3 regions of the Arthrobacter sp. NPDC097144 genome follow, and region 2 is predicted to be linked to each of the others. Evidence: riboswitches for the same ligand, from Rfam matches in the RefSeq annotation. Region 2 holds a riboswitch; each other region holds the start of a gene.
What was found. Region 2 has a riboswitch for S-adenosylmethionine ahead of ACIQXM_RS05195 (flavin reductase family protein). Riboswitches for the same ligand answer to the same signal wherever they lie in the genome.
Positions count from the first base shown of each region.

Region 1: another riboswitch for S-adenosylmethionine. It lies ahead of ACIQXM_RS03065 (methylenetetrahydrofolate reductase); the one in region 2 lies ahead of ACIQXM_RS05195 (flavin reductase family protein).
Region 3: another riboswitch for S-adenosylmethionine. It lies ahead of ACIQXM_RS00775 (bifunctional o-acetylhomoserine/o-acetylserine sulfhydrylase); the one in region 2 lies ahead of ACIQXM_RS05195 (flavin reductase family protein).

Region 1 is NZ_JBIWDW010000001.1:654,072-657,894, forward strand. Features, by position in the region: gene ACIQXM_RS03055 (GH1 family beta-glucosidase) at 1-182, shown strand, start outside; gene ACIQXM_RS03060 (SDR family oxidoreductase) at 271-1,119, opposite strand; SAM riboswitch class I at 1,383-1,489, shown strand; gene ACIQXM_RS03065 (methylenetetrahydrofolate reductase) at 1,595-2,521, shown strand; gene metE (5-methyltetrahydropteroyltriglutamate--homocysteine S-methyltransferase) at 2,647-3,823, shown strand, end outside.
Region 2 is NZ_JBIWDW010000002.1:322,632-326,454, forward strand. Features, by position in the region: gene aspS (aspartate--tRNA ligase) at 1-982, shown strand, start outside; gene ACIQXM_RS05190 (hypothetical protein) at 1,093-1,746, opposite strand; gene ACIQXM_RS05195 (flavin reductase family protein) at 2,026-2,532, opposite strand; SAM riboswitch class IV at 2,589-2,707, opposite strand; gene ACIQXM_RS05200 (PhzF family phenazine biosynthesis protein) at 2,813-3,649, shown strand; gene ACIQXM_RS05205 (nitronate monooxygenase) at 3,659-3,823, shown strand, end outside.
Region 3 is NZ_JBIWDW010000001.1:165,581-169,403, reverse strand. Features, by position in the region: gene ACIQXM_RS00780 (VOC family protein) at 733-1,383, opposite strand; SAM riboswitch class IV at 1,589-1,704, shown strand; gene ACIQXM_RS00775 (bifunctional o-acetylhomoserine/o-acetylserine sulfhydrylase) at 1,773-3,089, shown strand; gene ACIQXM_RS00770 (homoserine O-acetyltransferase) at 3,137-3,823, shown strand, end outside.

The DNA.
Region 1 (3,823 bases), on a different contig from region 2:
GCGGCGTGGACCTGCGCGGCTACCAGGTGTGGTCGTTGATGGACAACTTCGAGTGGGGCTACGGCTACTCCAAGCGCTTCGGCATTGTGCGCGTGGATTACGACACCCTGGAGCGCACCCCGAAGGACAGCGCCCTCTGGTACTCGCGGCTGATCGCCGAACGCGTGCTCCACGCAGGTTAACGCTTCCTGCCTCTGCAGGCGGTAGCGAAACAGGTGAGGGCTCCGGGGTTTCCGGAGCCCTCACTCGTCTGCGGTCCGAATCCGTGCCTTATGCGGTGGGCGGTGCCGGAACGGCCGACGGTTCGGCGGGAGCGGTGAAGCCTGCTGTGGAGGACGGCGCCTGAGCCGGTTCCGAGCTCAGTTCCACCGCCTCATTGTGGGCAAGCCCGGCGGTTTCTCCGCCGTCGGCCACGAACTCGGCGCCGGTGGAGAAGCTGGATTCATCACTGGCCAGGAACAGCACCAGGTTGGCGATCTCCCCGGGTTCGCCCATGCGGTGCAGCGCGACGTGCTGCTGTCCGCCGTCGAGCCCGTCGGTCATGGGGGTGCGCACCGCTCCCGGATGCACCGAGTTCACCCGGATCCCGTACGGGCCCAGGTCAAGGGCCACCGATTTGGTCAGCCCGCGCACCCCGTACTTGGCGGCCGTGTAGCCGGGCAGGTCCTTGTAGCCCTGCAGGCCGGCAGTGGAGGAGACGTTGATGATGGACGCTGCGGCTGAACGCTTCATCGGTTCGAGGACGGCCTTGATGCCCAGGAACACTCCGGTGAGGTTCACCGCGATGATGGTGTTCCACTGCTCCAGCGTGTAGTCCTCAATGCTGCCGAAGTTGGCGATTCCGGCATTGTTGACCAGCACATCCAGTCCGCCGAAGCGGTTTTCGGCCTCCTGCACGGCGGCCGCCCAGTCCTGGGGATTCGTTACGTCCAGGTGCACATAGGCGCCCGATGCCCCGTTGCCGGCACCGAGGCTTTCGGCCAGTGCCTGGCCTTCCGCGTCCAGCAGGTCACCGATAACCACGCGTGCCCCTTCATCGGCAAGGCGCCGGGCTGCCGCCGCTCCGATGCCCCGCGCTCCCCCGCTGATCAAGACCGTTTTTCCGCTGACTCTTCCCATTGCGTTCTCCCCCATATGTTGGACTGTCCGGATGTTGGGCTGTCCCGTCATCCAACTACAGGCGGCGGGGGAAGTCACGGGTGTTCTTCGGTCCGGGAGCACCGTTTTCCGGGCGAAAGATGCTGCAGCCGGCAGCCCCGGTATGTGACGCACTGTGGCGCGTGTGTCGTTCATGACGCGCCCCAGGGATTTGTGGCGCAACACTCTGACGCATCAGGTGCATGGATTGCCACCGTCCCTGCAGGCCCCTAGATTGGACCCACCACCCATCCAGAGCGGCTGAGAGATCTGGCTCGTTGACGCCGCAGCAACCATCTTTTCCCTCCTCCGGAGGCTGAATTGAACGGTGCTAACGCCAGGACCGATGGAGCCTTGCCCGTGACACCTGTCAGCGCAATACCCTGCCGCTCGCATGGCCAGCCGGTTTTCCCGGCAGCCCCTGCGGCACTCCCTCGGCACGGACCGAGGAGCCCGAATGACCCTGTCAGTGCCTGCCGCCGTTCCGCCGGCGTTGTCCTACGAGCTGTATCCGCCCACGAGTGCCCGGACCGAAACCGCTGTGATGCGCGTTATCGAGGAGCTGGCCGGCACCTGTCCGGACTACGTTTCGGTGACCTACAACGGCAGCCCGGAACGGCGCCAGGCCTCGGTCCGGCTGCTTGAACACCTGGTGCACGCCACCCGGCTGCGGCCGCTGGGGCATCTGACCTGCGTCGGTGAAACCCGCGAGAGCCTGTGCCTGCTGGTAACCCGGCTAGTGGGGCTGGGCGTGCGCGGCGTGCTGGCGATGCGCGGTGACCTGCCGGCGGATCCCGGCGCCTTCCGGGGCGAGCTGCCGTTTGCCCGGTACCTGGTGGAGCTGATCAGGGACATCGAGGACCAGCATTCCGCAACGCTGGCCGGCGGCCGGATGGCTGTTGGCGTGGCGGCCTATCCCAACCGGCATCCGGAATCGCCCTCCTTCCAGCATGACATCGAGGTGCTGGTCTCCAAGGAACGCTCCGGCGCCAACTTTGCCATCAGCCAGGTGTATTTCGACCCCGCCGACTATGTCCGGCTGGTCACCGCCGCACGGGCCGCCGGCGTCACCATTCCGATCATTCCCGGCATCATCCCCATGTCCAGCTCCGCCCGGCTGCAGCGCCTGGCCCGGATGACCGGAGTGCATCCGGATCCTGCCCTGCTGCACCGGCTGGAGCTGGCGGGTTCGGACGCCGAGCGGCGCCGGATCGGCGTGGACGCCGCCGTTGCACTGGCCCGGACAGCGTTCGACGACGGGGCGCCGGGCCTGCACCTGTACACCTTCAACGAGGCCCGTGCCTGCGTGGAAATTGTCGAAGCCCTCAATCTTCCGGCCTCGCGCGGGGTGCCGGGTGAAACGCGCGGCGCCCGCTCCGCCTGACGGCCTTCCCGCCTGACAGCCCCCTCCCCCTTTTTCCGCTCTTTTCCGACCACTCCACACCACCGCATATCCACTTCAGACCACCGCACATCCATCGCGAATCCACCGCACATCAGGAGACAAACATGACCGCCGTCAGCATCTTCCCCGCCGCCACTGTCCTGGGCTACCCGCGGATCGGCCCCAACCGTGAACTCAAAAAGGCCCTCGACGCGCACTGGAGCGGCGCCATCAGCGAGCAGCAGCTCCTCGAGGACGCCCGGGCCCTGCAGGACCGGACGGTCAACCGCCTCGTGGAGCTCGGCCTGAATGCCGCCGACTCCTCCATTCCCGCGGACTTTGCCCTCTACGACCAGGTCCTGGACACCACCGCGGCACTCGGCGCCCTGCCGTCCCGGTTCGCTGATCTGGCCGGCGGCGACGGCGCCGTGAGCACCGCAGCTTCCTTCGTCCTCGCCCGGGGCAGCGGCGAACGCCCGCCGCTGGAAATGACCAAATGGTTTGACACGAATTACCACTTCCTGGTGCCGGAAATCGGCCCGGAAACCCCCTTTACCGCCGTCGCGCACCAGCTCGCGGACACCATCCGCCGGCACCGGGCCAACGGTGCGGTGCTTCGCCCGGTCCTCGTGGGTCCGGTGACGTATCTGCTGCTGGCCAAGGCTGAGGACGGCGCACCCGCCGGCTTTGACCCGCTGGACCGGATTGACGACGCCGTGGCCGCCTATGCAGGCATCCTCGGCCAGCTGGCCGCGGCCGGCGCCGAGTGGGTCCAACTTGATGAGCCGGGCCTGGTCACGGACAAGGGCGGCGCGCTGGCAGCCCCGGGCGGGCTGGTGGAACGGGTGTACCGGACCCTGGCGGGTATTCCCCGGGCAGCCGTCGCGGGCCCCGCCGCCGGAAACCCCGCAGCCGGAAACCCCGCCGCGGGCCGCCCGGCCCTGCTCGTGACCACCGGCTACGGAACCGCCGGAAACCCGGGAGCTCCCGGCGAAGCCCTGGCCGTGCTCGCAGCGGCCGGGGTGGAAGCCGTGCATGCGGACCTGGTTCGCGGCCAGCTGCCGTCCGCCCGGGTGCTCGCCGGCCTGGGCAGCACCGCGTTCCTCGCCGGCATTGTGGATGGCCGCAATGTGTGGCGCAACCGCCTCACCGCGTCGCTAAAGGTCCTGCAGAACCTGCAGGACTCCGCCGGAACCGTGGTTTCGGTGGGCACGGCCACCTCACTGCAGCATGTGCCGCACGACGTCGACGCCGAGGACGCGCTGCCGGCGCACCTGCCGCAGTGGCTGGCCTTCGCAGACC
Region 2 (3,823 bases):
CGCCATGGCCCGCTACGGATCCGACAAGCCGGACCTGCGCTTCGGCCTGGAGCTGACGGACCTGACGGAATTCTTCAAGGACACGACCTTCCGCGTGTTCCAGGCTCCCTACGTGGGCGCCGTCGTGATGCCCGGCGGTGCCTCGCAGCCCCGCCGCACGCTGGATGCCTGGCAGGAATGGGCCAAGCAGCGCGGCGCCAAGGGACTGGCCTACGTGCTGATCCAGGAAGACGGCACGCTGACCGGCCCCGTTGCCAAGAACCTCACCGACTTTGAGCGCGAAAACCTCGCGGAAAAGGTTGGCGCCAAGCCCGGAGACTGCATCTTCTTCGGTGCCGGCGAGACAACCGAAGCCCGTGCCCTGCTCGGCGCAGCCCGCGTGGAAATCGGCCACCGCACCGGCCTGATCGACCCCAACGACTGGGCCTTCGTCTGGGTTGTTGACGCACCCATGTTCGAGCCGGCTTCCGCTGCCGTCGCCGCCGGTGACGTGGCAGTGGGCGGAGGAGCCTGGACGGCCGTCCACCACGCCTTCACCTCCCCGAAGCCCGAGTTCATGGACACCTTCGACACGGATCCCGCGTCGGCGCTGGCCTACGCCTATGACATTGTCTGCAACGGCAACGAAATCGGCGGCGGCTCCATCCGTATCCACCAGCGTGACGTACAGGAACGCGTCTTCAAGGTCATGGGCCTTTCGCAGGAGGACGCACAGGAGAAGTTCGGGTTCCTGCTTGAGGGCTTCAAGTACGGCGCACCGCCCCACGGCGGCATCGCCTTCGGCTGGGACCGCGTGGTTGCCCTGCTGTCCGGCAGCGAGTCCATCCGCGACGTCATTGCCTTCCCGAAGTCCGGCGGCGGCTACGACCCGCTGACCCAGGCACCGGCTCCGATCACTGCCCAGCAGCGCAAGGAAGCCGGCGTGGACTTCAAGCCGGAGAAGAAGGCTGAGGCCAAGAAGGACGACGCCAAGAAGGACTAGGTCTTTCGCAGGATTCCAGAATGATGAAAGTGCCCGGCCGTTGATGCGGCCGGGCACTTTCATGTTTCTGCGCGCCGGTAATTCTCGGTAATTTATTCCGACAGCCTTTTTTAGCCCGGTGCGGGTGCCGTAGTTGCGGGCCCCATGGACGTTTCGGGCGCCATAGTGGGGACCGGCAAATTGTAGACAACAAGCCAGTAATCTCCGTCCGGGCCGTCCACTGTGATGGATGCCGGGGTTTGATCGGGTGTGACGATGTGTTCGAAAGACGTCAGAACCGGCCAATTGCAGTTGTTGCTGCTGGCAGCGGTAACCGGGCCAGAACCAGCGTCCAGGACCTCGATGCTGTAATCCCCGGGCTGGTTGCAGGTGAGGAACACGCTGAAGCTGGTCCCCGGTTCCACCCGGGGCAGATCGAAGGTACTCCTCCCGGTGCCGCGTTCCTCGAGTACAAGGTCGGCGTTGAGTGGACGCCACTTGGGGTTTTGCTGGAAGTAGCTCTCAAGACTGATGGGATTGTCCGCCCGGAACAGTGCCGTCATGGCCGGGTCATTGGGGACAGGAGGCTCCGTGCTTCCGGGGGGCACTTCCACGCCGATGCTGCTCCGGCTGGAAGAACGGGCTGAGGGGGACGCCGTGGCGGTCTCCTCGGCAGTGGCCGCCGATGTGGCCGGTTGAGAGGAAACGGCCTCGGGCTCCTCCTGGGCGCTGCACCCTGTCAGCACCATGCCCAGCGCCGCTGCGGGAAGCAGGGCCTTCTGCATAAACGGCAAATCCGACGCGCTGCCGGGCCTTGCCTTATTCCGTGATGTTCCATTGGCATTTCTGTTTCTGGCCATCTCCGCTACTTCCTTCCGAAGTAATCCGAAGAACGATAGTGGCCCCGGCTACAAATGTAAAGGATTGGTAACGGACGGCCGCTGTCATAAACCCGTGGAATATCAGGTCCGATTTCGTGCGGTTTGGGAAAATCCGGACGGTCCGCAGCGGCCGGAATTTCCCAAAGTGGCCGGAATTTCCCAAAACGGTGGTGCCGCGTGAAGTCAGGCGAAGGACGGGACGCCCAGATGCCGAAAGGCTGAGCCGTGGAAGACCAGCGGCTCGCGGGCATCGTCATGGGCGGCATGGCCGTGGACGCGCAGCAGCACCACGGCATGGTCTCCGGCGGGAATTTCGTTCTCCACGGAGCATTCCAGCCACAGGGCAGCCCGGTCCAGGAACAGGGAGCCGGAGTCGTCAGTGTGCAGGCTAAGGCCGGCAAAACGATCACCGGACTTGGACGCAATTTGCCGGCAGATGCCCTCGTGCCCGGAACCCAGGACAGAGACTCCGATCCTGGCTGCGCCCCGCAGAAGCGGCCAGGTCCGGGACGTGTTCTGCACGGCAAACAGCACGAGCGGCGGATCCATGGAAACGCCCACGGTGAAGGAGGAAGCAACAATGCCCTGCGGTTCGCCGTCCACCACGGCACACAGAGCGGCAATGCCGGAGGGGAATCGGGAGAAGGCCCGGCGCAGGGCGGCCGGCTGAAGGTCGGTTGTGAGCGTCATGCGGAAAAGGTCCTCTGCCTCAAGCGCCCGGCGGCCGTGACCAGCACGGCAGCGAAACGCGGTACTTGCCGGACCGGTTGGAAGAACCGGCGGCCGAATCGTCACCTGGAGCACCCCGCTACGGCGAGAGGGTTGCCGCCCAGCCGGCCAGGGCCTGTGGCTGGGACTCATGATTCTGGTTCCACGGTAGGCCCGGCTGCACCGAGGCGCAAACCCCCGCCACAGTTCGTAAAACTCCGCTTCATAAAACTCCCGCAACCGAAGGGATACAGTTTTCACCATGAGACAGCGGTGGTTTAAACAGGTGGACGTTTTTGGCAGCGAACCGTATTTGGGCAACCCCCTGGCGGTGGTGCTGGAAGCGGAGGGCCTCACCGACGCGGATATGGAGTCCTTCGCGCGGTGGACCAACCTGTCCGAGACAACGTTCGTGCTGCCGCCCACGGTGGACGGCGCCGACTACCGGGTGCGGATCTTCACCCCGGGCGGGGAACTCCCGTTCGCGGGACATCCGACCCTGGGAACCTGCCACGCCTGGCTGGAAACCGGGGCCAAGCGCCGCTATCCCGACGTCGTCGTCCAGGAGTGCGGCATCGGCCTGGTGACGCTGCACGCCAATGCCGGCATCGCCGCGTTTGCCGCCCCGCCGCTGCAGCGCTCGGGTCCGTTGGAGGAAGAAATCCTGGACCAGGCGCGGCGGGCCCTGCACCTGGAACCGGGACAGGTGCTGGCTTCCAACTGGATTGACAACGGACCCGGCTGGCTCGGACTCCTGCTGCCCGACGCCGCGACTGTCCTGGGTCTGTCACCGGACCCTGCCGTCATGGGCAACCTGCGCGTGGGCGTGATCGGAGCGCAGCCGGCGGATGCTGAAACGGACTTTGAAGTGCGTGCCTTTGTGCCGGGACTGGGCGTTGCCGAGGATCCGGTGACGGGAAGCCTCAACGCCGGCCTGGCCCAGTGGCTGATCGGAGCGAATCTGGCGCCGGACCGCTACGTCGTCACGCAGGGAACTGCCGTCCAGCGCTCCGGGCGGGTGCGGGTCTTCACGCGCGACGGCAAAATCTGGGTGGGCGGATCCACGGTCACCTGCATCGACGGCACCGTGACGCTCTAGGCCGGAACCATGTTCACCCTGAATTCGCTGTCGCTTCCGGTCCTTGGCGCGCCGATGGCCGGTGGACCCTCCACGCCGGAGCTGGCCGCAGCGGTCAGCAACGCCGGAGGGCTCGGATTCCTTGCTGGAGGGTACAAGAGTCCCGACGCTGTCCGCGGTCAGATCACCCGGACC
Region 3 (3,823 bases), on a different contig from region 2:
GACGCACAGAGCCCGCCGGCGCTTTGCCTCGGTGGGAAGTTTCCGGGCAAGGTTCCGCAACGTTTCCTTGTCCAACGCCGGCAGATTCAGGGCTTGGCCTGGGCGCAGCACATGGTCCAATGCCGGCAGAGCCCGGTCGAAGGTCAGATACGCAGCCATGTCCAAGACCGTTTGGGCTCTGGAGGTGACTGCAACGCCCTCCCGGACTGTTAGCGGCTCCAGCAGCCGTCGCTCGACCCAATGGAGATCCCCGCGACGATGTCCGCGCGAGGACTCCGCCGCCAGCAGCAAAACCCCGGGTGAGCGGAGGACCACAGGCAGTCCCCAGATGACCGCTGCAGACTCTTGAACCAGAACCCGCCTGATGTGTCCCCCTTCCGCCGCCGCTCGGATACGGATGCGCTCTCGATCCCAAACCGGCAACTGCTGCCAAGCTTCGGTTCGGATATACACGCCATCGCGTACACGGGTCAGTTCACCGGCCCGGCACCGCAGAGCCAGGGAACGTCTTCCCTCGCCGTACGTATCGGCGTCGGCAGAGTAAAGGAGTTCGGGATCCATCCCTCAAGACTGGATTGCGGCAATGGTGTCCGCGAGGGACGCAGGCACGTCTGTGGATAATTCAATAACCGGGCACCATGGGAAAAGCGAGCCGTATTGGGAATTCCCGGACGCCGCGGACCGTCCGGGAATTCCCATAGCGTCCGGGATTCCCCGGAACGGCCGGAGAAACTAGATCTCGACGAGCCCCGCGGCCGTATTGAAGGTGACGGACATGATGCCGGGGGTTCCCTTGGGGGAAATCCACGTGACGCCCACGTTTTCCAGCGGTTCCTCGACGGGCGTGCCCAGCCACTGAGTGACCCGGTCAGCGGAGCCGGCAATGGTCAGCGACGCCAGCTTCACGGCTCCGGGCATCCCGGGCAGCGCTGCGGAAGGGTGCAGCGCTTCGGTGCCGTCATCCCAGCGCAGCATGTACGGCACCTGCGGGTCGGCGATCAGCCCGTTGATACCGATCTGCTGCCAGGTCAGTTCCTGGCCGTCGGGAAATTTCCGGTTGCCCGGAACGGCATTGCGGCCCAGGCGTTCTTCGAAGGGGGAGAGGTCATCCACGGCAACACACCAGCCCATCCAGCCGCCGCCGCACTCGGAGCGCTGGCGCACGGCCTGGCCGAAGGGTGCCTTGTCCGACGCCGGGTGATTCAGGGCCTCCACCACTTCAACATACTGATGGTTGGCCAGAGGCAGAATCATGTTCCGGGTTCCGAAACGGGGATGGACACCGCCCTTGACGAAGTCTGCTCCCAGAGCGGCAGCAATCCTCTCAGTCGTGGCCAAAAGACCGTCGGATTCACAGGCATAAGATACATGGTCCAAGCGCATGCGGCCCATCTTGGCACGTTGTGACTCACCTCTCGACTTAGGCGACCCTAATTTACTTGGAACACCTGCTTTCCGCGGAAATCGACAGCTTACTGACCATTTCAGCTGCTCGGCGCGCCACCCTTTCCAGGGCTCCGACACGGCAGGACATGAGCCGTCACAGACCTTGCGGGCTTGCCGCATATCCGTTTTCATAGGAGGCATAGGTCATGAGTGCCAGCAGATAGCCCCGGCTTGCTGGCCGGCAACCCTCCAACCGCGGTGGGGTGCCCCGGGTGAAGACCTGGCCCTGCGTCAACGGATTCAGGGCAAGCGCGGGTCCCACGTGGCTGCCGGTTACCTTTTCCGGCCGGAAGTCTCGGTGCGGCCCCGGTTTTAGGGAGCAAACAATGTCAGGAAACTGGTCTTTCGAAACCCGCCAGATCCATGCAGGTCAGGAGCCCGACGCCGCCACCGGCGCCCGCGCCCTGCCCATCTACCAAACCTCATCCTTCGTCTTCCCCAGTGCCGAGGCGGCAGCCAACCGGTTTGCCCTGGCCGAGCTGGAGCCTATCTACACCCGGATCGGCAACCCCACCCAGGAAGCGGTGGAGAACCGGATCGCCTCGCTGGAGGGCGGCGTCGGCGCGCTGCTGCTCGCCTCCGGCCAGGCCGCTGAAACCTTCGCCCTCCTGAACGTTGCGGAAGCGGGGGACCACATTGTGGCCAGCCCCAGCCTCTACGGCGGCACCTACAACCTGCTCAAGCACACGCTGAAGAAGTTCGGCATCGAGACCACCTTCGTGTCGGATCCCGACGACCTGGAGCAGTGGCGGGCAGCCGTGCGGCCCAACACCAAGGCCTTCTTCGGCGAGGTGGTCTCCAATCCCCGCCAGGACGTGCTGGACCTTGAGGGCGTCAGTGCCATCGCCCACGACGCCGGCATCCCCCTGATCGTGGACAGCACCCTTTCCACCCCCTACCTCATCCGTCCCTTCGAATGGGGCGCGGATATTGTGGTGCACTCGGCCACCAAGTACCTGGGCGGGCACGGCACTTCCATCGCCGGGGTCATCGTGGATTCGGGCAACTTTGACTTCGGCGCGGATCCGGAGAAGTTCCCCGGCTTCAACACCCCCGATGAGAGCTACAACGGCCTTGTCTACGCCCGGGACCTGGGCGTCAAGGGTGCCCTTGGTGCCAACCTGGCGTACATCCTCAAGGCCCGGGTGCAGCTGCTGCGAGACCTCGGTTCCGCCGTGTCACCCTTCAACGCGTTCCTGATTGCCCAGGGCCTGGAAACCCTGAGCCTGCGCGTGGAGCGGCACGTCAGTAACGCCGTCGCGGTGGCCAACTGGCTGGAAGGGCACGACGACGTCGTCTCCGTCGCTTATGCGGGACTCGAATCCAGCCCGTGGTATGAGCGCGGCCGCAAATACGGGCCGCGGGGAACCGGTGCCATTGTGTCCTTCGAAATCGCCGGCGGCATCGAGGCCGGCAAGCGTTTTGTCGACGCCCTTGACCTGCACTCGCACGTGGCGAACGTGGGCGACGTGCGCTCCCTGGTCATCCATCCGGCGTCGACCACCCACAGCCAGCTCGGTGCCGAGGCGCAGCTGGCAGCGGGCGTCAGCCCCGGGCTGGTCCGGCTGTCCGTGGGCATCGAGCACATCGACGACATTCTTGCGGACCTCGACGCCGGGTTCCGGGCCGCCAAGGGAGCGTAACGGTTAGCGTGGCGCGCCCTTCTGCGAACACGGCCGCAACCGGCTCCGTGTCCGGTCCGGCCGGGCCAGTCCTGCCGCAGCACTCCGCCCCTGCCCGGGACGGAGTGCTGCGGCACGCCCGCATCGGGGACCTGTTCCTGGAAACCGGCGGGTATCTGCCCTCCGTTTCCCTGGCCTACGAGACTTGGGGGACCCTGAACGCGGATGCCTCCAACGCCGTGCTGGTGGCCCATGCCCTGACCGGAAGCACCCATGTGGCCCGCGGCGACAGCGGTGAAGACGGCTGGTGGGATGCCCTGGTCGGCCCGGGAAAAACGGTGGACACGGACCGGTTCTTTGTCGTCGCGGTCAACATGCTGGGCGGCTGCTACGGTTCCACCGGCCCTTCGTCCGCTGACCCGCAGGGGCTGGCCTGGGGTTCCCGCTTTCCGTTTGTCACCATCAGGGACTCGGTCCGCGCGGAGGCCCGGCTGGCGGATTTGCTGGGGATCGGCTCCTGGCACACCGTGCTCGGCGGATCGCTGGGCGGGGCCCGGGCCCTGGAATGGGCGGTAACCGAACCGGAACGGGTGCGGCGCTGCGCAGTGATCGCCTGCACTGCCGCGAGTTCCGCGGAACAGATCGCCTTTGGCCGGGCCCAGCTGGAAGCAATCCGGCTGGATCCGGACTTCAACGGCGGGGACTATTACAACGGCCGGCCCCCAACGGCGGGACTGGGCCTGGCCCGCCGGATT